Regions from separate parts of the Fodinicurvata sediminis DSM 21159 genome, predicted to be linked through region 3. Evidence: riboswitches for the same ligand, from Rfam matches in the RefSeq annotation. Region 3 holds a riboswitch; each other region holds the start of a gene.
What was found. Region 3 has a riboswitch for thiamine pyrophosphate ahead of G502_RS0111160 (ABC transporter substrate-binding protein). Riboswitches for the same ligand answer to the same signal wherever they lie in the genome.
Positions count from the first base shown of each region.

Region 1: it holds a riboswitch for thiamine pyrophosphate, as region 3 does, so the genes downstream of both, G502_RS18170 (ABC transporter ATP-binding protein) here and G502_RS0111160 (ABC transporter substrate-binding protein) in region 3, are expected to answer to the same signal.
Region 2: it holds a riboswitch for thiamine pyrophosphate, as region 3 does, so the genes downstream of both, thiC (phosphomethylpyrimidine synthase ThiC) here and G502_RS0111160 (ABC transporter substrate-binding protein) in region 3, are expected to answer to the same signal.
Region 4: it holds a riboswitch for thiamine pyrophosphate, as region 3 does, so the genes downstream of both, thiO (glycine oxidase ThiO) here and G502_RS0111160 (ABC transporter substrate-binding protein) in region 3, are expected to answer to the same signal.

Region 1 is NZ_ATVH01000011.1:84,032-87,219, forward strand. It holds gene G502_RS0101615 (ABC transporter permease) at 1-677, opposite strand, end outside; gene G502_RS18170 (ABC transporter ATP-binding protein) at 682-1,431, opposite strand; TPP riboswitch at 1,426-1,529, opposite strand; gene G502_RS0101625 (acetoin utilization protein AcuC) at 1,605-2,741, shown strand; gene G502_RS22765 (DUF192 domain-containing protein) at 2,751-3,188, shown strand, end outside.
Region 2 is NZ_ATVH01000013.1:2,215-5,402, reverse strand. It holds gene thiC (phosphomethylpyrimidine synthase ThiC) at 1-1,660, opposite strand, end outside; TPP riboswitch at 1,742-1,861, opposite strand; gene G502_RS22920 (HVO_A0114 family putative DNA-binding protein) at 2,557-2,946, shown strand; gene G502_RS0105000 (putative quinol monooxygenase) at 2,838-3,188, opposite strand, start outside.
Region 3 is NZ_ATVH01000015.1:146,164-149,351, forward strand. It holds gene G502_RS0111155 (TenA family protein) at 1-542, opposite strand, end outside; gene G502_RS0111160 (ABC transporter substrate-binding protein) at 539-1,507, opposite strand; TPP riboswitch at 1,594-1,712, opposite strand; gene G502_RS0111165 (F0F1 ATP synthase subunit delta) at 2,050-2,610, shown strand; gene atpA (F0F1 ATP synthase subunit alpha) at 2,610-3,188, shown strand, end outside.
Region 4 is NZ_ATVH01000016.1:132,594-135,781, forward strand. It holds gene G502_RS0113290 (thiazole synthase) at 1-19, opposite strand, end outside; gene thiS (sulfur carrier protein ThiS) at 39-248, opposite strand; gene thiO (glycine oxidase ThiO) at 261-1,448, opposite strand; TPP riboswitch at 1,437-1,533, opposite strand; gene cysG (siroheme synthase CysG) at 1,716-3,122, shown strand; gene G502_RS0113310 (DUF2849 domain-containing protein) at 3,140-3,188, shown strand, end outside.

The sequences.
Region 1 (3,188 bases), on a different contig from region 3:
ACGAGTGCGGCAAACATGACATCGATCTGCATGCGCGCATTGGCATTCAGCATCAGATGTCCCAATCCGGCGCTGGAGCCGACCCATTCCCCTATAATGGCGCCTATCGGCGCAACAGCGGCTGCAACGCGCAGTCCGGATGCCAGGGCCGGCAAGGCGGCCAGTATTCGGACATGTCGGAATGTAGCCCATTTCGATGCGCCACAGGTTCGAGCAAGGTCCAGCCAACCGGTTTCCGTGCGTCGCAGTCCATCATGGAAGGATGTTGTCACGGGGAAGAAGATAATCAGGCTGGCCATGGCAATCTTGCTGGCCATTCCATAACCAAGCCATAGAACCAGAACAGGCGCCAGAGCGAACACGGGTATGGCCTGGCTCACGACCAGAACAGGAAGCAGCCAGAATCGCAGAGTTCTAAAGGTTGCGATCATCAGTGCGGAAATGATCCCGAACAGGCTTCCTATGAAAAACCCCAGCAGTATCTCGGCAAGGGTTATGCCCGCATGGAAGGCCAGGCTGTCCCAACGCTTGAACAGTACAGCTCCAACCTGACTGGGTGCGGGTAGAATATAGGCCGGAGCACCTGTAACCCAGACCAGGGCCTGCCATAACACGAGGATGCCAATGAAAATCCCCAATGGCCGCAACCTTGCACCAATCTGTTTCACACCAGACATGAAATCAGTTGCTCTCTGCGGCCAAATGCTGGCGTGCTCCGCGCAGGCTATTGATCAACTGCGTCTGTAGGCTTGTTATCTCCGGACTGTCGATATCCCGAGGGGGCCGCTGGGTGAGTTCTATCTGCTCGGCTATGTGAACAGGCTGGCCGGCAAGCACGATCAGGCGATGACCCAGTCGCAAGGCTTCCAGTGGATCGTGTGTCACCAGAAGGACCGTCCTGTCGCGAAGCAGTTCGGCGGTCAGCTCCTGAAGCTCAAGCCGCGTTATGGAGTCGACGGCGGAAAACGGCTCGTCCATCAGGATTATCTGTCGATCCTGATATAGGGTGCGTGCAAGTGCAGCCCTTTGGCGCATGCCACCGGACAGAGTTGCGGGAAGTTTTGCTTCGTGCCCATTCAGGCCAACAAGCTGCAAGAGGTGCCTGGCACGCTCCATGTCGACAGGACGCCCTGCCAGGCGGTCGGGCAGTACGACATTGTCTACAAGCTTCAGCCAGGGCAGCAACAGGTCCTGCTGGGCCATATAGGCAAGTTGTCCAACAAGGAAGGTCTGATCCTCACTGGATACGCATCCACTTGCACCACGTTCCAGCCCTGCTATGACGCGCAGCAAGCTGCTTTTCCCGACACCGGAGGGCCCGAGCAAACAGCTTGTCAATCCGGCTGGAAGTTCAAGATTGAATTCCTGGAACAGCGGCTGCCCCTTGTAGGACAAGCTGATTCCCTTGAGTGATATGGCAGATGCGGACATGAAGAGACACGCTTCCTACGCCGGCATGAACCGGATCAGGTTCTGGGGTCGCACTTTAGTGGTGCCTCTCAGCCTTGGCGGCTCCCCCGGTGATATGATTGGCACTATGCCCGCAGTCCAGGGACATGCCAAGTGGTTCGTTATATCGTGAAGGGGCAAGGTTTAATGGAACGATGATGAAGGATAAGACCGCGCCCCGGTTCATCGGCAGCGAGATTTACCGAAACTCCAGCTATGGCCGCCTGCATCCGCTGGCCATACCGCGCGTATCCACTTGCATGGATCTCTGCAGGGCCTTGGGCTGGTTGCCGGATGAAGTTTATGTCGACAGCCCGCGGGCCACGCCTGCACAGCTCGCCCGCTTCCATCAACCGGACTATATTGCAGCGGTCAAGCAGGCCGAGCAGACCCAACATTGTAGTGATGAGGTCAAGCAACGCTATGCGCTGGGCATGAATGGAAACCCGGTATTTCCTGAGATCTTCAGCCGACCGGCAACGGCTTGCGGTGCATCGATTGCCGCAGCTGATTGGGTCCTGAATGATATTCCAGTCCATAGCCCGGCCGGCGGGACGCACCATGGCCGTCGCGGCCATGCCAGCGGCTTCTGTTACTTCAATGACCCTGTGCTAGGAATACTGAGCCTTCTTGATAGAGGGGCAGCATCGGTTTTCTACCTGGATATAGATGCGCATCACGGTGATGGGGTGCAGGATGCCTTCCATGATGATGAACGGGTTTTCACCCTTTCCATCCACGAGGCCAACAGGTGGCCCATGAACAGAAACGATGCCGCCACTGGACCGGGAAGTCTAGTGGACAGGGCCTCGGGGCATGCGCGGAACATCCCCGTGCCCGAGGGCTTCAACGACAGCGAATTCGCCTTTCTGATGGAAGCTGCCGTGCTGCCCTTGATCGAGCGTGTGGCGCCCGAAGTCATTGTGCTTCAGTGCGGCGCCGATGCCCTGCATGAAGATCCTCTCAGTCGCCTCAGTCTCTCCAATCTTTCCCTCTGGAATACTGTTGCGAATATGAAGTTGGTAACACGTAAGCTGCTGGTGCTGGGCGGTGGTGGGTATAATCCCTGGTGCGTGGCGCGTGCCTGGAGCGGTGTATGGGCTACTTTGAACGGGCTTGATGTTCCAGATTACCTGCCAGCGCAGGCACGCGCTATTCTGTCGAGTCTGACATGGCGCCATAGCTGGGGCAGGAATCCCCCTGAACACTGGATTGATAGACTTGCCGATAGACCACGCTATGGTGCGGTTCGTGCCGAAATCAGGTCTGCAGCGCAGACTGTACTGTCGTAGGACTATTGAATGAAAATAGTATATTATACATTATTCCTTATAGTTTTTATCTGCTTCTCGGGAGGCTACCCGGCCATATCGCAGGAGCAGGAAACACAGGAACTGCTCATAGAGACAGCGGAAGGGGAAAAGCACACATTTCAAGTCGAGCTGGCCAGAACGGCCTCCGAACGTGCGCAGGGATTGATGTACAGACGTTCCATGGATGAAGACGCCGGTATGTTGTTCATCTATCCGCGTGCTCAGCACATATCCATGTGGATGAAAAACACCTTCATTCCCCTGGACATGCTTTTCATCAATGAAGACGGGAACATCATCCGCATTGCCGAACGCACCGTTCCGCACTCAACCCAGTCGATTCCTTCTGGAGGGCGGGCCAGAGCTGTCCTGGAAATCAATGCAGGCATGAGTGACCGGCTGGGCATTTCCGAAGGCGACAGGGTG
Region 2 (3,188 bases), on a different contig from region 3:
AATGCGCGACTTTATGCGCCTCTTTCGGCAGTGTCTCGTCATGGAAGGCTCGCGCCGTCTCGGGGTCCATCGACAGATTGAACTGGTCCTCCCATCGGAACTCAAAGCGGGCGCGGGACAGCGCGTCATCGCGAAGCTTGGCCGCCGGGTGCCCCTTGGCCAGGTCAGCGGCATGGGCGGCGATCTTGTAGGTGATGACGCCGGTCTTCACGTCATCGCGGTCCGGCAGGCCGAGATGTTCCTTTGGCGTGACATAGCAGAGCATCGCCGTGCCGAACCAGCCGATCATCGCCGCGCCGATGCCCGAGGTGATGTGATCATAGCCTGGCGCTATGTCGGTCGTTAGCGGCCCGAGGGTGTAGAACGGCGCTTCGCCACAGACGGCAAGCTGCTTGTCCATGTTTTCCTTGATCTTGTGCATCGGTACATGGCCAGGGCCTTCGATGATAACCTGGCAGTCCTTGGACCAGGCGATACGGGTCAGCTCACCCAAGGTTTCCAGTTCGGCGAATTGCGCCGCGTCGTTGGCATCGGCGATGGAGCCGGGGCGTAGCCCGTCGCCAAGGCTGAAGCTGACGTCATAGGCGTGCATGATGTCGCAGATCTCTTCGAAACGTTCATAGAGGAAGCTTTCACGGTGATGATGCAGGCACCATTTTGCCATGATTGAGCCACCGCGCGACACGATGCCAGTAACGCGATCCACTGTCAGCGGGATCATGTGCAGCCGGACCCCCGCATGGATGGTGAAATAATCCACACCCTGCTCAGCCTGCTCAATCAACGTGTCGCGAAAGACCTCCCATGTCAGGTTCTCGGCGATGCCACCGACCTTTTCCAGCGCCTGATAGATCGGCACCGTGCCGATGGGCACGGGCGAATTGCGGATGATCCATTCGCGGATATTGTGGATGTTGCGACCTGTGGACAGATCCATCACTGTGTCGGCGCCCCAGCGGGTCGCCCAGACCATCTTGTCGACCTCCTCTGCCATCGAGGAGGTAACTGCCGAATTGCCGATATTGGCATTGATCTTGACCAGAAAGTTGCGCCCGATGACCATTGGCTCGGCTTCGGGGTGGTTGATATTGGCCGGGATTACTGCCCGCCCGCGCGCCACCTCGTCACGCACGAATTCGGGGGTGACGAAATCGGGAATCGCCGCGCCAAAATTCTGCCCGTCTCGAGCCAGCTCCTCCTGCACGGCCTCGCGGCCAAGATTTTCGCGTATGGCGATGAATTCCATCTCGGGAGTGACGATGCCCGCTCGGGCATATGCAAGCTGGGTGACCGCCTTGCCGTTCCGCGCCCGCAAGGGCTGGTGCCGGACAGGGAATTCGGGCGTCAGCCGGTCGCCCGAGACGAAGCCGTTATCCTCGGGCTTCACATGCCGTCCTTCGTAGGTTTCTACGTCGCCGCGCGCCGTGATCCAGCCTTCGCGGAGGCGCGGTAACCCGCGTTCGATGGCGATCTGGGCCGCCGGATCGGTATAAGGCCCCGAGGAATCATAAACAGTCACCGGCGGCTCATCTGCGCTTGGATGTAGGGCGATCTCGCGCATGGGCACGCGGATATCGGTGTGTAGTACGCCGGGCTTGAACACCTTCGTCGAGGCGGGCAGCGGTCCGGTGGTGACCGTCAGGGTTTGCTTGGTTGTCATGTCGAGGCTCCTCGCGTCGCAGCAATGGAGACCCAGGCACTGACGGGAAGGAGAATGCGCCCGTCCTAGCCGCAAGCGACCCGCGAGGCATCCACACCGTCCCTACGCCAGTATGAACTGGATCAGGTTCGTAGGGTCACTGCGCTGCCTTGCGGCCCAGCAGAATCTCAGCCCCTTGTCGGGACCCCCCTGGTGGAAAACGAAGGGTGCCCGGCAGTGTCTTCATTGTCAATGGAGCTAATCGTGGCGATGCCTTCGTGGCAGGATCGGTTCAATTTCTCAGCTTCGCAATGCTCCTAAGTTTCGTGACAAAACTGCCAGCGTTCAATTCTCAGGGAAATCTCTGGTGCAAAAGTCGTGTGGAAAAAACCGCCTTAAACCTCCTCAATCCAGAAGCCGCCGTTCTGGTTTCATCCCAAACTTGTCAAGGAGCTGCGCTCGAGGGTGCCGCCAGCGCATAGGTGCAAATTCGGCACGCTACAGGGCCACCGACTTCCCTCCATGATTCGATTGATGGCGGGGCCGTGACGCCCCGGAGCCACCATAATCAGGGAGGTTTCCATGTGCGCAGGGCACCACCGCATCCGGCGAAGGCGACCGAGACGACCGATCCACAAACCAATTCCTGACGATCTGTACGACTACGCTGACGATGCTGCGCTTCGTATAAGTCCTCAGCGAGGAAGCCCGTCTCATGTCTTCGACGTCGAAAGGCTTCCCGTCATCGATGACTGGCCGGAGAACGTACCGATTGCCGAGGCCGAGATTCAAGTTTTCGAGCGTTGGTTCGGCGATGTGTTGGACGAGATGTTCGGTCCGGTTGATCTACCGGATGGCTTAAGGAAGTTATCGTACTATGATAATGAAAAGCCTTAACCGGATGATCGGGCGATGCAATGTCAACATTGAAGGTCGGCATTGCCGACCCGGAGGAAATGAAAGCGAGAACCATGCGGGTCGCCAAAGGCGAGGAAGCGCCCGCGCTTGGCGAGCCAACTGTGTGGTTTGCTTCTACCATGTCATTCGCGAAACTCCTCTCACCAGCCAATTGCGAGTTGCTTCGCATCGTACGTGAACAGGAGCCGGAATCGCTGGAGGAACTGGCACAGATCACGGGGCGCGCGAAGTCCAACCTGTCCCGGACACTCAAGGCGCCTCTTGTTCCTGTCACATCGCGTTACTTGATGGCGAGGATGTCGAAGTTGTGGACGTTAGCGACCACACCGTCGTTCCACCCGCCAGCGACCAACTCCGCTGCCCGTTCGTTCAGCAGCCCGGCGACTTGACCGGCAAAGTGTGCTTCACGGCCAGCATTGTTGGTGAAGATGTCGAAGATTGCGAAGGATGTTTCGTCAATCTGCAGCGCCGCCCAGAACAATGTGCCGGGTTCGGTTTCTTCGACGATGGGACCAGCAGCGGTCAGCAAGGCTGCCAATTCCGGCCCTCTGCCGGGTGCTGCTTCGAGCGTGATGTACGTGGCTGTCGTGGCCGAGTAGAGGTCAACCGGTTCCCTCATCGACAGGACATC
Region 3 (3,188 bases):
ACGGCATGCAGGTCGATCCACTCCGCCATCCAGAATTCCTGAGGCCGGCGATCGCCACAGGCCAGGCCCCATGTCAGGTAGCTCCATTCAGCCGCCAGCAGCGTTGCCAGCACGAGCGGGTAGGAGCCGCTGCGCCCCGAGTCCTGCAGGACCGAGAGCAGTTTGGCCGTGACGGGCGCAAGTTGGGGGCTGCGCCACTCAGATTCGGGAACCTCCAGGGCCTGGAAGGAGCGCAGGAAATAATCGTTCTCCTCGCTGGTCACGGCCGCCAGGAAGCCGGCGAAGGGCCGCTTCTGCGGCATGGACGGGGCATAGGCCACGGCGTAGCCGAGCAGGCTGACGAAGCTGTCGACGAAGGCATAGTCCTGGACCAGGTAGCGGGCACAGATCTGCGGATCCAGGGTGCCCTCCGCCAGTTCCTCGGTGAAGCGGTGCGCCGTTGCCTTTGTCCAGTAGGGTTCGGCCGATTCGCGCAGCCAGTCATGGAAGGCAGCGTTCGGATTCGCATTCAGGAAAGTTTCGAAATCCTTTGTAGAGGTCATGGCTGCTCTCCTTGCTCGCGGGACAGGTCTGTGACGTAGTCGCTGAGCGGTGGGGGGTCGGTAATGACGCCGGCTTGCTCAAGGAAGGCGGCAAAGCGGCGATAGCGCGCCCAGTCCACGGCCGCCGGGCGCAGGGCAAAGCGGGGCAGGGTGTCGGCCCAGGCGCGCCGATTGAGTTCGTCATCCAGATCATCCTTGTAGCCGATGAAGAGCTCCCAGCTTTCCTGCGGATGATTGATCAGATACTGGACACCACGCTCCAAAGCCTCGACGAAGGACGACAGGCGCGGATCCTCCAGATTGTCGCGGTTCGCCAGGACGATCAGTTCGTCATAGGCAGGCACGCCTTCCTCCTCGACATAGAAGGCACGGCCTTGCGCGCCTTCGATATCCAGCTGGTTCAGTTCGAAGTTCCTGTAGGCGCCGATGACGGCGTCGACCTGCCCACTCAGCAGGGCGGGACTGAGCGAGAAGTTCACATTGACCAGTTCGACATCCTCGAGGGACAGGCCGTGCCGCGCGAGTATGGCCCCCAGGACCGCTTCCTCGACACCGCCCACGGAGTAGCCGACCTTGCCCCCTTTCAGGTCGGAGATCCGTTCTATCGGACCATCCTCCAATGCCAGAAGGGTGTTCAGCGGCGTGGCCACCAGTGTGGCGATGCGTGCTAGGGGCAGGCCCTGTGCTGCCTGGATGTGCAGGGTGGGCTGGTAGGATACGGCCAGGTCGACCCGTCCCGCAGCCACCAGCTTGGGCGGATCGTTGGGATCGGCCGGTTCGGTGAAGCGAACCTCGATCCCGGCATCCTGAAAGAAGCCTTTCTCCTGAGCCACGATCAGGGGCGCGTGGTCGGGATTGACGAACCAGTCCAGCAGGACTTCGAGCGGTTCATCGCTTTGGGCGTGGGCGGCAGCGGTCGATAAAAGCAGGAAAAGGCCTGCAAGTAGGCCTGGAAGTCGGCGCAAGGTAATCCTCCCTCAAATTGCGCCGGCGTGATCTGGACGGGTGAGGGAGAGGCGAATCCGTCCGCCTTTGCTATGGCGAACACGCGCGGACTGTCCCTTCCGTTCCCTAACGCCGGCATGATCCGGATCAGGTTCTAAGGGTTTCCGCCTTGTGATTGCGGACTCTCAGCCCTCATGTCGCATGAGGACACCCCCAGGAAGTTATCCACAGTCTGTTCTGACCTTCGCTTTCCGTCAAGCAAAGCCCCGCGGAAGAGATTGTGAGTCGCCCGGCAGCCCGTATAAATTGAAGGTGGGATGAGGCCGTGTCGCGGTTACGATAAATGCCACCGTCGCGGCTTGCACTGCCCGTGCCCCTGTGATACCAACCGCTCGCACGAACGGGGGCAAACCCGTTTCAAGCGTTTCATTTTTTGGTCTCAAGGCAGAGGCGCCGCCTCATTGAAGCGGTGCTCTGCGAACGGGGTTTTAGCGAAAGCGAGCGGTTCAACATGCCCAGAGGCATGTTGCGGACTGTTTTCTTTCCGGGGAGCGACTGGGGTTTGGCAGGAAATACGACCTCCAAAGACGGTCTGGCAGGGCGCTACGCCCTTGCTTTGTTCGATCTGGCGGACGAGGCGAAGTCCCTCGACGCCGTGGCCGAGAATCTGCGTGAGCTCAAGAAGCTGATTGAGGAAAGCAGTGATCTGCAGAACCTCATTCGCAGCCCTCTCTATGGGCGCGATCAGCAGGCCAAGGCAATGCAGGCAGTCCTCGAGAAGGCCGGGGTCGATGACCTGACGCGCCGTTTCGTTCTGGTTATTGCGCAGAATCGCCGCCTGTTTGCACTTCCCGAGATTATCGAGGCCTATCTTGCCGAGCTGGCGCACCGCCGCGGCGAGATCAGTGCCGATGTCACCGCTGCCACGTCCCTGACGAAAACGCAGGAAAAAGCGTTGCTCGACACCATCGCCAAGTCGGTGGGGGGCAAGGTGCAGCTCAATGTCAAAGTCGATCCGGACCTGCTTGGTGGTCTGATCGTCAAGGTTGGCAGCCGTATGGTCGATACGTCGATCAAGAATAAGCTGCAGAGACTTCAGTTCGCGATGAAAGGGGTTGGGTGATGGACATCCGCGCCGCGGAAATATCGGCGATCCTCAAGGAGCAGATCGAGAATTTCGGTGCCGATGCCGATGTGGCCGAAGTTGGCCAGGTTCTCTCGGTCGGGGACGGTGTGGCCCGTGTTTACGGGTTGGACAATGTTCAGGCCGGTGAATTGGTCGAATTCCCGGGCGGCGTTCAGGGCATGGCCCTGAACCTGGAGAACGACAACGTCGGTGTCGTTCTGTTCGGTGAAGACCGGGGCATCAAGGAAGGCGATACCGTCAAGCGCACGGGACGCATTGTGGACGTGCCGGTCGGCAAGGAGTTGCTGGGCCGCGTCGTGGACGCCCTGGGCAACCCGATCGACGGCAAGGGTCCGATCAAGACCGAGCAGCGTTCCCAGGTCGAGGTCAAGGCGCCTGGTATCATCCCGCGCAAGTCGGTGCACGAGCCGGTCCAGACCGGCCTCAAGTCCATTGACACCCTGATCCCGATTGGCCGTGGCCAGCGTGAGCTGATCATTGGTGACCGCCAGACCGGCAAGACCGCGATTGCCGTCGATGCCTTCATCAACCAGAAGCATACCAATGCGGACGCC
Region 4 (3,188 bases), on a different contig from region 3:
GGGGTGTGTCGTTGGACATGATATAGGCTTTCTGCGGCTCAACCGCCTGCCAGTGGACGTACGATCTCGATCCGGTCGCCCTCGGCCAGGGACTCGACCGGCCAGCTGTCGCGCTTCACCAGGGCGCCGTTGCGCGCTATGGCAATTCGTCGTGCCGTCGGGTCGATCCCGCGCTGATGCAGCAGGTCCTTCAGGCTGCCCGGTTCCACGCGTGTTTCTTCACCGTTCAGATTGATCGTCAATGACATGCTTGAACCATCCTATTGATATTGCAGATGGGATTTCTTCCTGCGGGCTGACAAGGGCTTGAAGCGCGCCAGCGTGAAGGGGCGGGCGGCTTCAGGCAGGGCCCCTGTCAGGATTTCCTGGGCAATGCAGTGTCCCGTTACCGGTGCGAGCAGGATGCCATTCCTGTGATGGCCGGTTGCCAGATGCAGGCCGGGAACCGGGGTTTCTCCCAGTACGGGCGCGTCGTCACGGCAGCCGGGCCGGAAGCCGCTCCAGCTTTCGATCAGAGGCAGGTCCTCGATGCCGGGCAGGGCGCGTCGGGCCCCTTCGATCAGCGCATAGATGCCGCCGGCTGTTATGCTGTCGTCGAAACCACGTTCCTCGACAGTGGCGCCGATGATCAGGCGTCCATCACGGCGCGGGACGCAATAGATCTGCTCAGTCCAGAGAACATGCGCGAGCAAAGATTCTTGTGGCACCATCTGCAAGGCGAGGGATTGTCCTTTCAGCGGACGGACCGGTGGTTTGGCGGCATCCGGCAAGCCGGGCAAACCTCGGGTCCAGGCGCCTGCGGCCAGAACGAGGGTCTTTGCCTCCAGAACCTCTCCACTGCCAAGCGAGATGCGTTTGCGCGTGGGCTCTGAACAATCCAGGGACGTGACTTCACAGTCTTCTCGCAGGCGGCCACCGGCATTCAGATAGGCCTGCTTCAGGCTTTCAGCCAGTTGGCGGTTGTCCACCTGGTGATCCTCGGCGCTATAGATGGCGGCGGCCGCACTTTGTCTCAGGTGGGGCTCGCGTTCGCGCAGTTCGTGACCTTCAAGCCAGGTCAATGGCAGGCCAAGGGATGTCTGGAATTCATGGCGAAAGCGCAGGCGCTCCACTTCATCCCGGTTGAGCGCCACGACGAGGGTGCCTTCATCCCGATAGTCGGGTCGCAGCCCGCTGCTGGCCTCGAGACGATCCAGGTAGCTGGGCCAGAGTTGCTGCGCCCAGCGTGTCAGTTGCAGCAGTTGCTCTTCGCCGGGCTCACATTCCGCCGCTGCGGCCAGCATGCCTGCCGCTGCATGCGTGGCTTCCCTGCCGCAGTGTCCGCGTTCCACAATCGTCACAGCCAGTCCGGCTTCGGCCAGTTCCCAGCCGATGGCAAGGCCACAGACGCCGCCGCCTATGATGACCGTCTGCTGATCCGTCGTGTTCCTGAAGTTTTCCTGTGCCACGTAACTCCCTTCGCTGGCATGACCCAGTGCAGGTTCCATGGGTGTGATCTCAGCCGCACAAGCTGCGGCACCCCAGTATTTCCATGACTCTAAGATGAAGGCGCAGTCTCTGACTTGCAAGGTTTCGAGGTCAGAAATAACACATTTATAAAATGTTTAATATATAATATATTATTTCCTAATGTGGAATATGTTGACTCAGCAAATCAAACTGATAAATATAAATGGAGAATTTATTTTATCACATAGATAAAGTGTTAAATCGCCATGCGATACTTTCCCCTCTTTCACGATCTCCGCAACGCCTCCTGCCTGGTGGTTGGCGGAACCGCAGCGGCGGCGCGCAAGGTGCGGCTTCTACAGCGAACTGAGGCGCGAATTCACGTTGTCGCCCCGGAACTGGGTGAAGAGCTTGCCGAAATGGCCGGTACAGGAAACGTCCAATGGCATGCACGCCGTTTCCGTGCAAAGGACCTGGATGGCGTGAGTCTGGTGATTGCGGCCTCAGGGGACGATCGTGTCGATGGCAGGGTCTCGCGACTGGCCCGGGCGCGCCGATTACCGGTCAACCTGGTCGATCGTCCGGCGCAATCGTCGTTCATCGTTCCGGGCATGGTTGACCGGGATCCTGTCACGATTGCCATTGCCAGCGGCGGCAGTGCACCGGTCCTGGTGCGCCAGTTGCGTGAGCGTATCGAGACGCTTCTGCCGGCACGACTGGGAGACCTGGCGCGCTTTGCCGACCGTTTCCGGCCTGCCGTGAAGGCCATGATTCCAGGCGAGGATGGCCGCCGGCGCTTCTGGACACGCTTTTTTCGCGGGTCCGTGGCGGAGGCCGTCCTGCAAGGCAATGACCGGAGCGCTGCAGAGGGAATGTTGACCCTGGTCAATTCCGCTCCGGAAAGCTGGGGAAATCCGCAAGGTTCTGTCGCCCTGGTTGGAAGTGGTCCCGGAGATCCCGACCTTCTGACTTTCCGGGCGATGCGCCTGATGCAGGAGGCAGACGTGGTGATCCACGACAGGCTGGTCAGCGATGGCATCCTGGACTGTGTCCGGCGTGATGCCGAACGCATTCCTGTGGGCAAGGCCAAGGGAGCGCACAGCATGTCCCAGGAAGAGATCAACAGGCTTCTCGTGCAGCAGGCGCGCGCGGGCAAGCAGGTGGTGCGCCTTAAAGGCGGTGACCCCTTCATTTTCGGACGCGGGGGCGAGGAGCAGGCCTATCTTCAGGCGCATGGAATAATGGTCCAGGTCGTGCCCGGCATCACGGCTGCCACCGGCTGTGCCGCGGCCGCGGGTATCCCCCTGACTCACCGGGACATCGCGTCTGCCGTGACCTTTGCGACCGGGTACAGCGCTGATGGCCTGCCAGACCTGGATTGGCAGGCTCTGGCCGCCGCCCGTCAGACTCTTGTCATCTACATGGGGCTTTCCAACGGCGAAGAGATTGCCAGGCGGCTGATGGACAAGGGGCTGTCCGCCAAGACACCGATTGCCGTAGTCGAGAAGGGCAGCCTGCCGGATCAGCGCGTGCTCGGCAGTCACCTGGCCGATCTTGGTGATCTGCTTCAGCGCGAGAGCGTTCAGGGGCCGGCCGTTCTTATGATTGGCTCTGTCACTGCAAGCGCCCGGAAGCTGGCGCCGGCTGAAGCGACCCTGGCGCTTGCCGTTTGAATACGAGGAAAGAAGCAATGACTCTCAAGGCTGTTACAGCAAATCGCCTGCGCGACGGGCGCGTCG